Regions from separate parts of the Bacillus seohaeanensis genome, predicted to be linked through region 3. Evidence: riboswitches for the same ligand, from Rfam matches in the RefSeq annotation. Region 3 holds a riboswitch; each other region holds the start of a gene.
What was found. A riboswitch is a leader RNA that binds a small molecule or an ion and turns the genes downstream of it on or off. The one in region 3 is predicted to bind lysine.
Positions count from the first base shown of each region.

Region 1: it holds a riboswitch for lysine, as region 3 does, so the genes downstream of both, ACFSUL_RS05475 (Na+/H+ antiporter NhaC family protein) here and dapA (4-hydroxy-tetrahydrodipicolinate synthase) in region 3, are expected to answer to the same signal.
Region 2: it holds a riboswitch for lysine, as region 3 does, so the genes downstream of both, ACFSUL_RS12265 (aspartate kinase) here and dapA (4-hydroxy-tetrahydrodipicolinate synthase) in region 3, are expected to answer to the same signal.

Region 1 covers NZ_JBHUMF010000013.1:17,969-21,257, forward strand. The annotation lists gene ACFSUL_RS05475 (Na+/H+ antiporter NhaC family protein) at 1-1,130, opposite strand, end outside; lysine riboswitch at 1,247-1,429, opposite strand; gene yunB (sporulation protein YunB) at 1,508-2,257, opposite strand; gene ACFSUL_RS05485 (HD-GYP domain-containing protein) at 2,319-3,289, opposite strand, start outside.
Region 2 covers NZ_JBHUMF010000030.1:146,118-149,406, reverse strand. The annotation lists gene uvrC (excinuclease ABC subunit UvrC) at 1-1,020, shown strand, start outside; lysine riboswitch at 1,092-1,270, shown strand; gene ACFSUL_RS12265 (aspartate kinase) at 1,445-2,683, shown strand; gene ACFSUL_RS12260 (YslB family protein) at 2,765-3,208, opposite strand.
Region 3 covers NZ_JBHUMF010000015.1:28,313-31,601, reverse strand. The annotation lists gene ACFSUL_RS06185 (hypothetical protein) at 5-184, shown strand; gene dapA (4-hydroxy-tetrahydrodipicolinate synthase) at 531-1,421, opposite strand; lysine riboswitch at 1,542-1,724, opposite strand; gene ACFSUL_RS06175 (glycoside hydrolase domain-containing protein) at 1,933-2,583, opposite strand; gene ACFSUL_RS06170 (DUF3231 family protein) at 2,708-3,289, opposite strand, start outside.

The DNA.
Region 1 (3,289 bases), on a different contig from region 3:
TGTTCCACTAATCCTGCCAAGTACGTTCCTGTTTGCAATTGATCGATTAATGTAACAATCGTCCAGGCAAATAGCAAGATATATATAGCAGGAAGCATTGATTTTGCCCCTTCCATAATTCCTATAGGAAATGCGCTCCCTACTATACCTTTTTTAAAATACTGATTAATAAAGACAATAATTGATATAGCTAATCCAAACAATCCACCATAAAGAAGTGACGCAGTAACATCCGTATTTTCAAATATTGGTAAAATATCAAAATTACCTACCGCTTTATACCCAGTCCATATCATTGCTCCAACTGTACCAATCACAAGCCCAAGTATTGGGAGCAATAAACCAGCAATCGAGCCTTTATCACTGACAGGGAGGTCATTTTTTAATTCTCCCGGGATTTCCTTATTAGGGTCATACAGACTTCCAGTTTCTACAGCACGTGTTTCATGAAACTTCATTTGACCAAAATCTAATCCTCTAGTAGCAACAATAAGTACTAAAGCAATTGCCACCCATACATAGAGGTTCATCGGGATCATTTGAATAAATGCAGAAAACGCGGAGTACTCCGTAATATTATGTGTTGCTAAGATTGTTCCAATTAGACCTATAATGTATGCTCCCCAACTCGAAATTGGTGAGACGACACAAATCGGTGCAGACGTCGAATCAATAATGTAAGCAAGCTTAGCTCTTGAAATTTTGTGACGGTCCGTAATTGGTCTTGAAACTTGTCCAACTGCCAAAGCATTAAAATAGTCATCAATAAAAATTATGATACCTAAAACAGCAGCTAAAATTTGAGCACCAGCTCTCGTTTTCACACGGGACATTGCCCATTCTCCAAATGCACGACTGCCTCCAGAAATATTTACAAACGCTGTAATGACACCAAGAATCAATAAGAATAAAATGATATACACATTCCAGGTGTTTAGTGTGCCTTCACTGACAAAGATGCCTTTAAATGCATCCCACATAAAGGTAAATGTTTTTGTAATTGAGAATTCAGCTAAAAGGAAGGCTGATGCGACAATCCCTACTCCTAAAGAAAGTAGTACCCGCCGCGTAAGTATAACCATAATAATGGCTAGAAGGGGTGGTATTAAAGAATAGATTGTGTTTTCCATAGTTTCCTCCTCATTGATAGGGGGGACACTAAGTAGCATGACAGAAGACAAAATAAAAAAGGCAATGATAGAGAACTCTATCATTACCTTGTTAGTAATGAGATCATTGCTCCATCACGATCTGTAGCTCCCCATTATGAAAATTCTTCATAATGACAGTGTTACCCTTATTTAAGGTAACCCCAGCGAATAAATCTATGACTAAAATTTATCCACTTCGGCAAGATTCCCTTTCATCTGTGATCCTTGTTGTCATCCTCACACAGAATACTCTTGAATAATGCACCTCTACCCCATCGGATTGATGATGTGGTGTTATATTTAATTTCCTTTAATAATATACCAGATTCCTTCAATCCTGACAATGTTATTTTTTCTCAATTTGTTGGAACTTCAATAGATGGCGAAGTCTCTCCACCATTATTAAAAAATTCCGGTACATCTCCTTTAATATTCCCTTTCGCAATTAGTACATCCTGCTTTACTGTTGTTTCTTTCGTTGCAAATGGAATAATAGTCTGAACTTTCACCTCTAACTGAACATAGATATTAACCATTGCATTATTAATTCCCCAAGGTACTGTTTCATCTTTTAAATTCGCAGAAACATTTCCTACAACATGAAAACGTATAGGGACTTGTGGTCCTAAATTAGCTAATAACACATTATCGGTAGCCTGCCCAAGAGGTACTGTATATACAATTCCCTCGTCCCCTTTTGTTCCTTCCTGATCAATTTCAACATCTGTTAAAAATTCTAACTCCTTTATGTTCCCATCTTCAGCTTCATTTAGATTAACCTGAGCAGCATTATGTATTTCAGACATAACTCTGCTTATAATCTCTGCATTGTATTGATAATTGCCTGCATCGTCGGTGTATATTATTTCATTCACATCCATTACATTGGCAATTCTTTTGTTAACAGCATTGGTAAGGACTAAGTTTGCTATTTCCCTTGATTTTGATTCAGCATATGCTATTAATGTTGGAGTTATCCCTCTATTGACCATCCATAGTCCACCTGCTGTTGATAAGGTAAAAAAAATAAACGTAATGATAAACACATACTGTAATGGTAATGGCCCGCGCCCACGCGGGGGTTTATATGTTTTGAACTTAGGCAAAAAAATCCCCCCTTACAAGCTATTGTTATGCACAGTAAGGAGGGTTTAGCAGAACAAATTATTAACTTTTTAACATACCATTCTCATAATCAGGATCAAATCCAACAACCATTTTATCCAAATGGTTTTTCAAATCTAATTCATAAGGTTCATTTAGCTCTTCCCCATCTTCATAGAATACCCGTAAGACAGGGCGCTCCGTTACGCTTTTATTTTGCTTCAACACTAGTCCTTTTCTCCCGTCATTCAAATCGACTACCATTCCAGTAGGATAGATAGCGATGGAGCGACGAAAGGCTTCCACTACGTCTTTATCAAATAATGTATCTGCTCCGGCAAATAATATCTCTAATGCTTGATGCGGAAGCATTGCCTTCTTGTAAATTCTATTTGTTGTCATTGCATCAAATACATCCGCTACTGCAATTATCTTTGCGTATGGATGTATTTCATTTCCTTTAATCCCCCGCGGATATCCAGAACCGTCTAATCGTTCATGATGCTGATAAGCGCAATGTGCAACTAAGAGTGAAACTGTTTGTAATTGTCTTAATATATTAAACCCATATTCAGAGTGCTTTTGAATCTCAACAAATTCATTTGCAGTCAATTTACCAGGCTTTAATAATATTTCTTCCGGAACGAGCATTTTCCCGATATCATGTAAAATAGCCCCAAGCCCTAATTGTTCTAATTGCTTCTGGGTTAATTTTAGTTCAACCCCCATTGACAACGTATAAAGGGTAACATTGAACGAGTGATGAAAAATGTATGAATCATATGCATAAACATCCGTCAATACTGTCAATATATCCGAATTTGTTTTAACTTCAGTTAGGATTGTATTAATAATTGATTTAAATTGTTTTGTACTTTTTTCAAGAGCCATTATATTTGTAGAAAGATTCTTTTTGCTTATCTGCGTAAACGTCTCTTCAATTCTCTGAACCGCCTCTTGCTTAACCGCACTAGAAAAAGAGTTTTCTAACTCAATCCCATTAGATAACGAATCTTTTATATATACGTATTGGA
Region 2 (3,289 bases), on a different contig from region 3:
GTTGATAAAGGATGGATGTGTGTACAAGTTTTTTTTGTTCGCCAAGGGAAGCTTATTGAGAGGGACGTCTCTTTATTCCCTATTTATAACGAACCTACGGAAGAGTTTTTAACATATTTAGGGCAATTTTATTCCATGTCAAACCACTTTAAACCGAAAGAACTATTTTTACCAACGGAAATAGAGGGAGAGCTCGCCTCTAAGTTACTTGAAATTAAAGTACTTCAGCCCCAAAGAGGTCAGAAAAAAGATCTTGTTCATCTTGCGGAAAAAAATGCAAAAATGGCATTAAATGAGAAGTTCGCTCTTATAGAACGTGATGAAGAACGAACGATTAAAGCAATAGAAAAATTAGGAGAAGCAATGGGGATTTATACACCATACCGAATAGAAGCCTTTGATAATTCGAATATTCAAGGGACGGACCCGGTCTCTGCGATGATTGTATTTGTAGACGGAAAGCCTGCAAAAAAAGAATATCGAAAATATAAAATAAAAACTGTGAAGGGTCCAGATGATTATGAATCTATGAGGGAAGTAGTTCGAAGAAGGTATTCGAGGGCCCTGAAAGAGGGATTACCTCTCCCGGACTTAATTATTATTGATGGTGGAAAAGGACAAATAGAAGCAGCGCGGGATGTATTAGAAAATGAACTTGCTTTAGACATCCCATTAGCAGGGTTAGCGAAGGATGATAAACATCAAACATCTGAGCTCCTCTATGGAAATCCTCTTGAAATTATCCCATTGGGAAAACGAAGCCAAGAGTTTTATTTATTGCAAAGAATTCAAGACGAAGTTCATCGTTTTGCGATTACGTTTCATAGACAACTTAGAGGGAAAAATGCTTTTCAATCAATTTTAGATGAAGTAGAAGGAATAGGACCAAAACGAAAAAAGCAGTTATTAAAACATTTTGGTTCTGTAAAGAAAATTAAGGAAGCAACACTAGAGGAATTAATAGCTTCTGGTTTACCTGAACGTACAGCAAAAAATCTTTTCCAAAAGTTGCAAGAATGATGTTGTTGCAATGAAGCACCTGTGCTATAATAAATGAAAATTTCATAAAATTATCACTTTAAAGTTATAAAAGTGATGATAGAGGTGCGAGCTTCATAAGTATAGGCGCAGAGAGGTATGAGCTTCAATGATGTGCTTAGAAAGGGGAGGTCGCCGAAGTGGTGGTAAACTCATAATACTGTCGCTGGTTCTGCGTTTAAGAAATGCAGAATTGTCAAGATGTGAAAAATCTTGGAGAGCTATCTCACAATGCTATTAAACGTAATTTTTTCTGCGTTTGTAAAAGCAATGGGATCTCTATCTCATTGCTTTTTTTAGTATCTAGCTGATGGTGATTGAACCGTTTGCGAATACTATTCAATATTGTGACCTCTCCATTCCCCTTATAAAAGGGAATGATTCTAACGAGAAAGAGGGAGAAACCGTGAGTATTATTGTACAGAAATTTGGCGGAACATCAGTAGGCTCTGAAGAAAAAATTATCAATGTTGCTAATCGAGTTATTGAAGAAAAGCAGCGAGGAAATGATGTAGTAGTTGTTGTATCAGCAATGGGGAAAACGACGGATGGATTAGTCAAATTAGCAAGTAATATTACAAGTCATCCGAGTAAACGCGAAATGGATATGCTGCTTTCAACAGGTGAACAAGTTACCATTTCTCTTCTTGCTATGGCTCTCCAACAAAAAGGATATGATGCTGTTTCATATACTGGATGGCAAGCAGGTATCGTGACGGAAGCAGTTCACAGCAACGCCCGAATCACAGAAATTAATACGGTAAAGTTGAAAAAAAGCTTAAATGAAGGAAAGATTATTGTTGTTGCTGGGTTTCAGGGGATGACTGCCTCTGGCGAAATTACAACGCTTGGAAGAGGAGGATCTGACACTACTGCGGTTGCACTTGCGGCCTCCTTACATGCTGAGCGATGTGATATTTATACAGATGTGGATGGTGTCTATACATCAGATCCGCGTTACATTGAAAATGCTCGAAAATTAACTTCTGTTTCCTATGATGAAATGTTGGAGCTAGCTAATTTGGGTGCGGGAGTTCTTCACCCTAGAGCAGTCGAATTTGCAAAAAACTATCAACTTCCATTAGAAGTACGTTCAAGTATAGAAAAAGTGGAAGGGACTTTAATAGAGGAGGAAGCAACAATGGAACAAAATTTAATTGTTAGAGGAGTCGCATTTGAAAACGAAATTACAAGAATGACTGTATTTGGATTAAAGAATGCTATAACAGGTCTATCCTCTATTTTTACTACCTTAGCCAAGCATCATATCAATGTTGATATAATTATTCAAAGTCAGACAGAAAAGAATTGTACAAATTTGTCATTTTCTATCCACGAACACGATCTGGGGCAGGCAATTTCTGTTTTAGAGGATAATAAACAAACACTAGGCTTTACTCATATTGAACATGAGAGCGGACTTGCAAAAGTTTCTATTGTCGGTTCTGGAATGATCTCTAACCCTGGAGTTGCTGCAGAAATGTTTGAGGTACTTGCTGAACACGATATTATCGTTAAAATGGTCAGCACATCTGAAATAAAAGTTTCAGCTGTAGTAGATGAACAGAATATGAATAAAGCAGCCAAAGTACTACATACAGCTTTTGATTTGGATAGAGTAAAGGTAGAACAATACTCCTCTTGAAAAGGATAAAAAAATAGAGATGTCCAAATTTTGGCATCTCTATTTTGCATGACTAAAGGATAAAAGTGTAGGTATGTATAACTATTCTATACTATCTTTGTCATCCCAACGAACGATAATTTTTACTGTTTTTGCTCGTTTTTGAATTTCGTAAGCAGCCTCTGTAATGACTTTTTTTTGTAGCTGTAGTTGTTCAGCCAAAAAACCAGCTTCCATTTTAAATGAGACATCAGATTTTAATGAAATTCGGCGAGAGACAAGTTCACCACTTAATTCATAAATAACTTCGTGTTTTTTTTGTTCCAGCACCGTTAATATTCCCCAGCCTGCTTCATGAAAAAATGAAGAGAATTCATCTTGGGAAATTAACGGAAACTTTCGGGAGAGTTGTTTGCCTCCATAATATAAAATATCAGGTGTATTTTTACCTAAAATTTCTGGAATTAAAATATCACGGATAATTTCGTATCCGAAAATTGGAATGGTTGGTTCTTGTACCTGTTCTTTGTTATTTTCATTTTCCAAATAAATCCCCCACTTTCTTTAAAATTATTATATACGTGTTAGAAGGGAATGAACACCAATCTTTAAAAAAACGGAGTGGGA
Region 3 (3,289 bases):
GACTATGCGAAAGGATGTTCAAAATTATTTAGAAAAGGTGGAAGCGAACAACTTGAAGGACCAATCAATAGCTCAAAAAATTCGAGATTTAATTGCTCAATTTGAAAATGAAAAATTGCCGTTAACAATTAGGGAAAGGGCTTATTATAAAATTATTGATTTAACAAAGGAATTAACAGAGTAAAGAGTTTTCCTGCTGTGTGGGTTATCTTAGATTGTGAATACGTATTATCAATTAGAAAGTTATGACCGTTCAAAGTGTATGGTTGCTTATACATATTTTTACTATGATTCAAGTAATGTTAACGAAATATATAGTGCAAACTTGTCAATAAAGGCAAACCATGAGAAGGGGATGGGAGATCTAGTCAAAATTCTAGTTAGAAGAAACAAAGTGACTATCCGAAAAGTTAGGAAAAAAGAAACCACACGAAGAGGAAGTTTCTTTTCTTCATGTGGATAACTTTTCTGTCGGAACAGTTTACGTCTTGCTCCAGCCGCTAGAGTTAAAGAGCTTAAATACTTGTTTTTTAATTGACCGGTATTTTTATATCAGAAGATGCTAGAGTACGTTCAAGCGCTGCTATTTCTTCATTATTCAAAGGTAGCATCGGTAAACGAACTCCCCCAACTTGTAGTCCTTTTATCGTTAATGCTGCTTTTACAGGTGATGGACTTGGTGCAGCAAATAATGCGTTCATAATAGGGAGAAGGTTGCGGTGTGCGCTAGCGGCATCACGAACATTCCCATTTTGGAAGGTGTGAATCATTTCTTGCATTTCATTCCCAATAACGTGAGAAGCAACCGAAACAACTCCGGCACCGCCGATAGCTAAAACAGGTAATGTTAGTCCGTCATCTCCGCTGTACAACGCAAAATCACTGGAGGTTTTGCTAATGATTTGTGTCATAGCATCTAAGTCGCCACTAGCATCTTTTACAGCTACAATATTGTTAATCTTAGAAAGGCGGACAATCGTCTCTACCGACATATTTACACTGCTTCGCCCTGGTATATTATAAAGCATTACCGGTAAGGTAGTGGAGTGGGCAATAGTTTCAAAGTGTTGAACTAATCCTTCTTGAGAAGGCTTGTTGTAATATGGAGTAACGAGCATAACCCCATCAACTCCAGTTTCTTGCGCTTGTTTAGTTAAGCTAATAGAAGCTTTCGTGTTATTGGAACCAGTTCCAGCTATGACAGGAACTCTTCCGTCAACAATTTTGACAACAAATCGGAATAAGCTTATTTTTTCTTCTGTTGTTAATGTTGGACTTTCTCCAGTTGTGCCAGCTACAACTAGTCCATCAGAACCATTCGCAATCAAATAATTTACTAACGTCTCCGTAGCATTAAAATCAACTTCACCTTCAGAATTAAATGGAGTAACCATTGCTGTTAATACGTGACCAAAATTCATAAATTTACGACTCCCTTTTCATCATTTTTTTGAAAATAGAGGAGGTGTCCTAAGTAAACGCAAAAAAGCAACAACGAGGGATTCGTTGTTGCAGTAGAAACATCAAAAAACCGTTCCAGTGCGTAAGATAGCCCTCCATATAGATTCTTCCTATATGACAGCCCTGTATTTATTCAATAACAGAACCAGCTTCAAGACAAATGAGAGTCTTTCCACTTCGGCAAATTCCCCTTTCCATAATAGTCATTGGATCTCATTATCCTCACATTATGTACTAATGGTCTTTGCTCCTCTATCCTTACTTCAAAAGGTATTGAAATAAGAAAAAAATATTTAGTTAACTGTAATTTAACAAAATGTTCCTTCTATTGCAAGGTTTATTTTGTTAAATGCATCTGTATGACAATTGTTAAGAGAAATAATCAACAGGCATTTCGGCAATAAAATTAAAGTGGAAATATGGATGGGCTTTTGGCGAGTAATAAGCTGGGGATAGGATGATTATTGAACTTTACCAAATTGCTTGAAAAAGCTTCGGTTCCATAAGGTTTGTATCGATTGGGCATGTCTTAGCGTTTTCTCCATATTGCCAGGCCCAAACATGAGCAATGCAGGGTGGTGAGATTGGCTTATACGTAGGCGCTTTTGCCTTCGTTGTAGCGCCAGGTGTTGGTTCTTGACTCCAAATGACTACTTGTTCGCCAATCTTTGCTTCATTCGATACGGCTGTACAGTAAGCTTTATTAAAATTTGCTTTACTTGGATCTGCATAAATACCAGGACGATATCCGCTTGTATATAAAGCATTAACCCAGCCTCGTATCCAAGCTTCATCCACATCAAAAAACTTCTCGATATTGGCAAAAATAAATGTTCCGTCTGGGACACCAAGTCTTCGTGCATGATGGGTCGCATTCAACGCAGCAACTCTACCGTTTCGATTGCCAACCGCGGCACTAAAGTTATTATAAATAAGCAAAATCTTCACGTTTTTTTCATGAAGAAATCCAACCTCTTCATTGGTAAGTCCGTCAGAAGCATTTTGTACAGTGGATAAGTACCTTCCCCAATACTTCGGCTTTCCAAAGTTATCGACAACACAAGAATATAACTTATCTGTCACTTTGGCTGCGGAATCTACCCCCCAAATCTCCTTAGGCATATTTGTTTCCCCCCTCACTAAAAAACTTCTGTCTTGTTATGTATATGGAATTACGGGGAGAAGGTAACAATAAGTAGGGAAACATTCCAACCTTAATGAGTGAGACAAAGTATTTAAAAATAAATTATTTATCATTGGCTAAAGTTTCTCGATCATCTGCTAAAGGTGGTTGCTCTAACCATCCATTCTTTATTAATAATTGGGCGCCATCCTCAGCATATAGACCTATTTCCGCTATAATACGTGTGTAATCCATTGCGATGTCTCTTCTTTGCGTAACGGCTAAACCGGCTCCGAAAAATCCTACTGCTGCAGACACCAACGATACGATATGATTCAACATCAGTTTATCTGAAAAAGGGGGAACAGTGGAATCTGTCACTTCAGACGACCATGAAGCAGGAGAGGACAAATCTCCTTTTGATAAAATAGAACTAAGAAGATTAAATTGACTTTTACAAATATTTTTCCCCTTTTGAAAGTACTTTTTAACTTCCTTCGATTGACAGACTTGTCCAAATGCAATTTCTAATACGACTTTAACGATGGTCTTTTGCATATTATAACTAACACCGCTAATTTCGATAGCACTTAACGGTCGTTTCTTTCCAAACCAACCGCTTAAGTAACGTTGATCACTTACAAAGTCAATTTGGTTAGGTGCGTCAATACGGGGAGGCTTACTGTAAATTCCTTTATTCAGCAT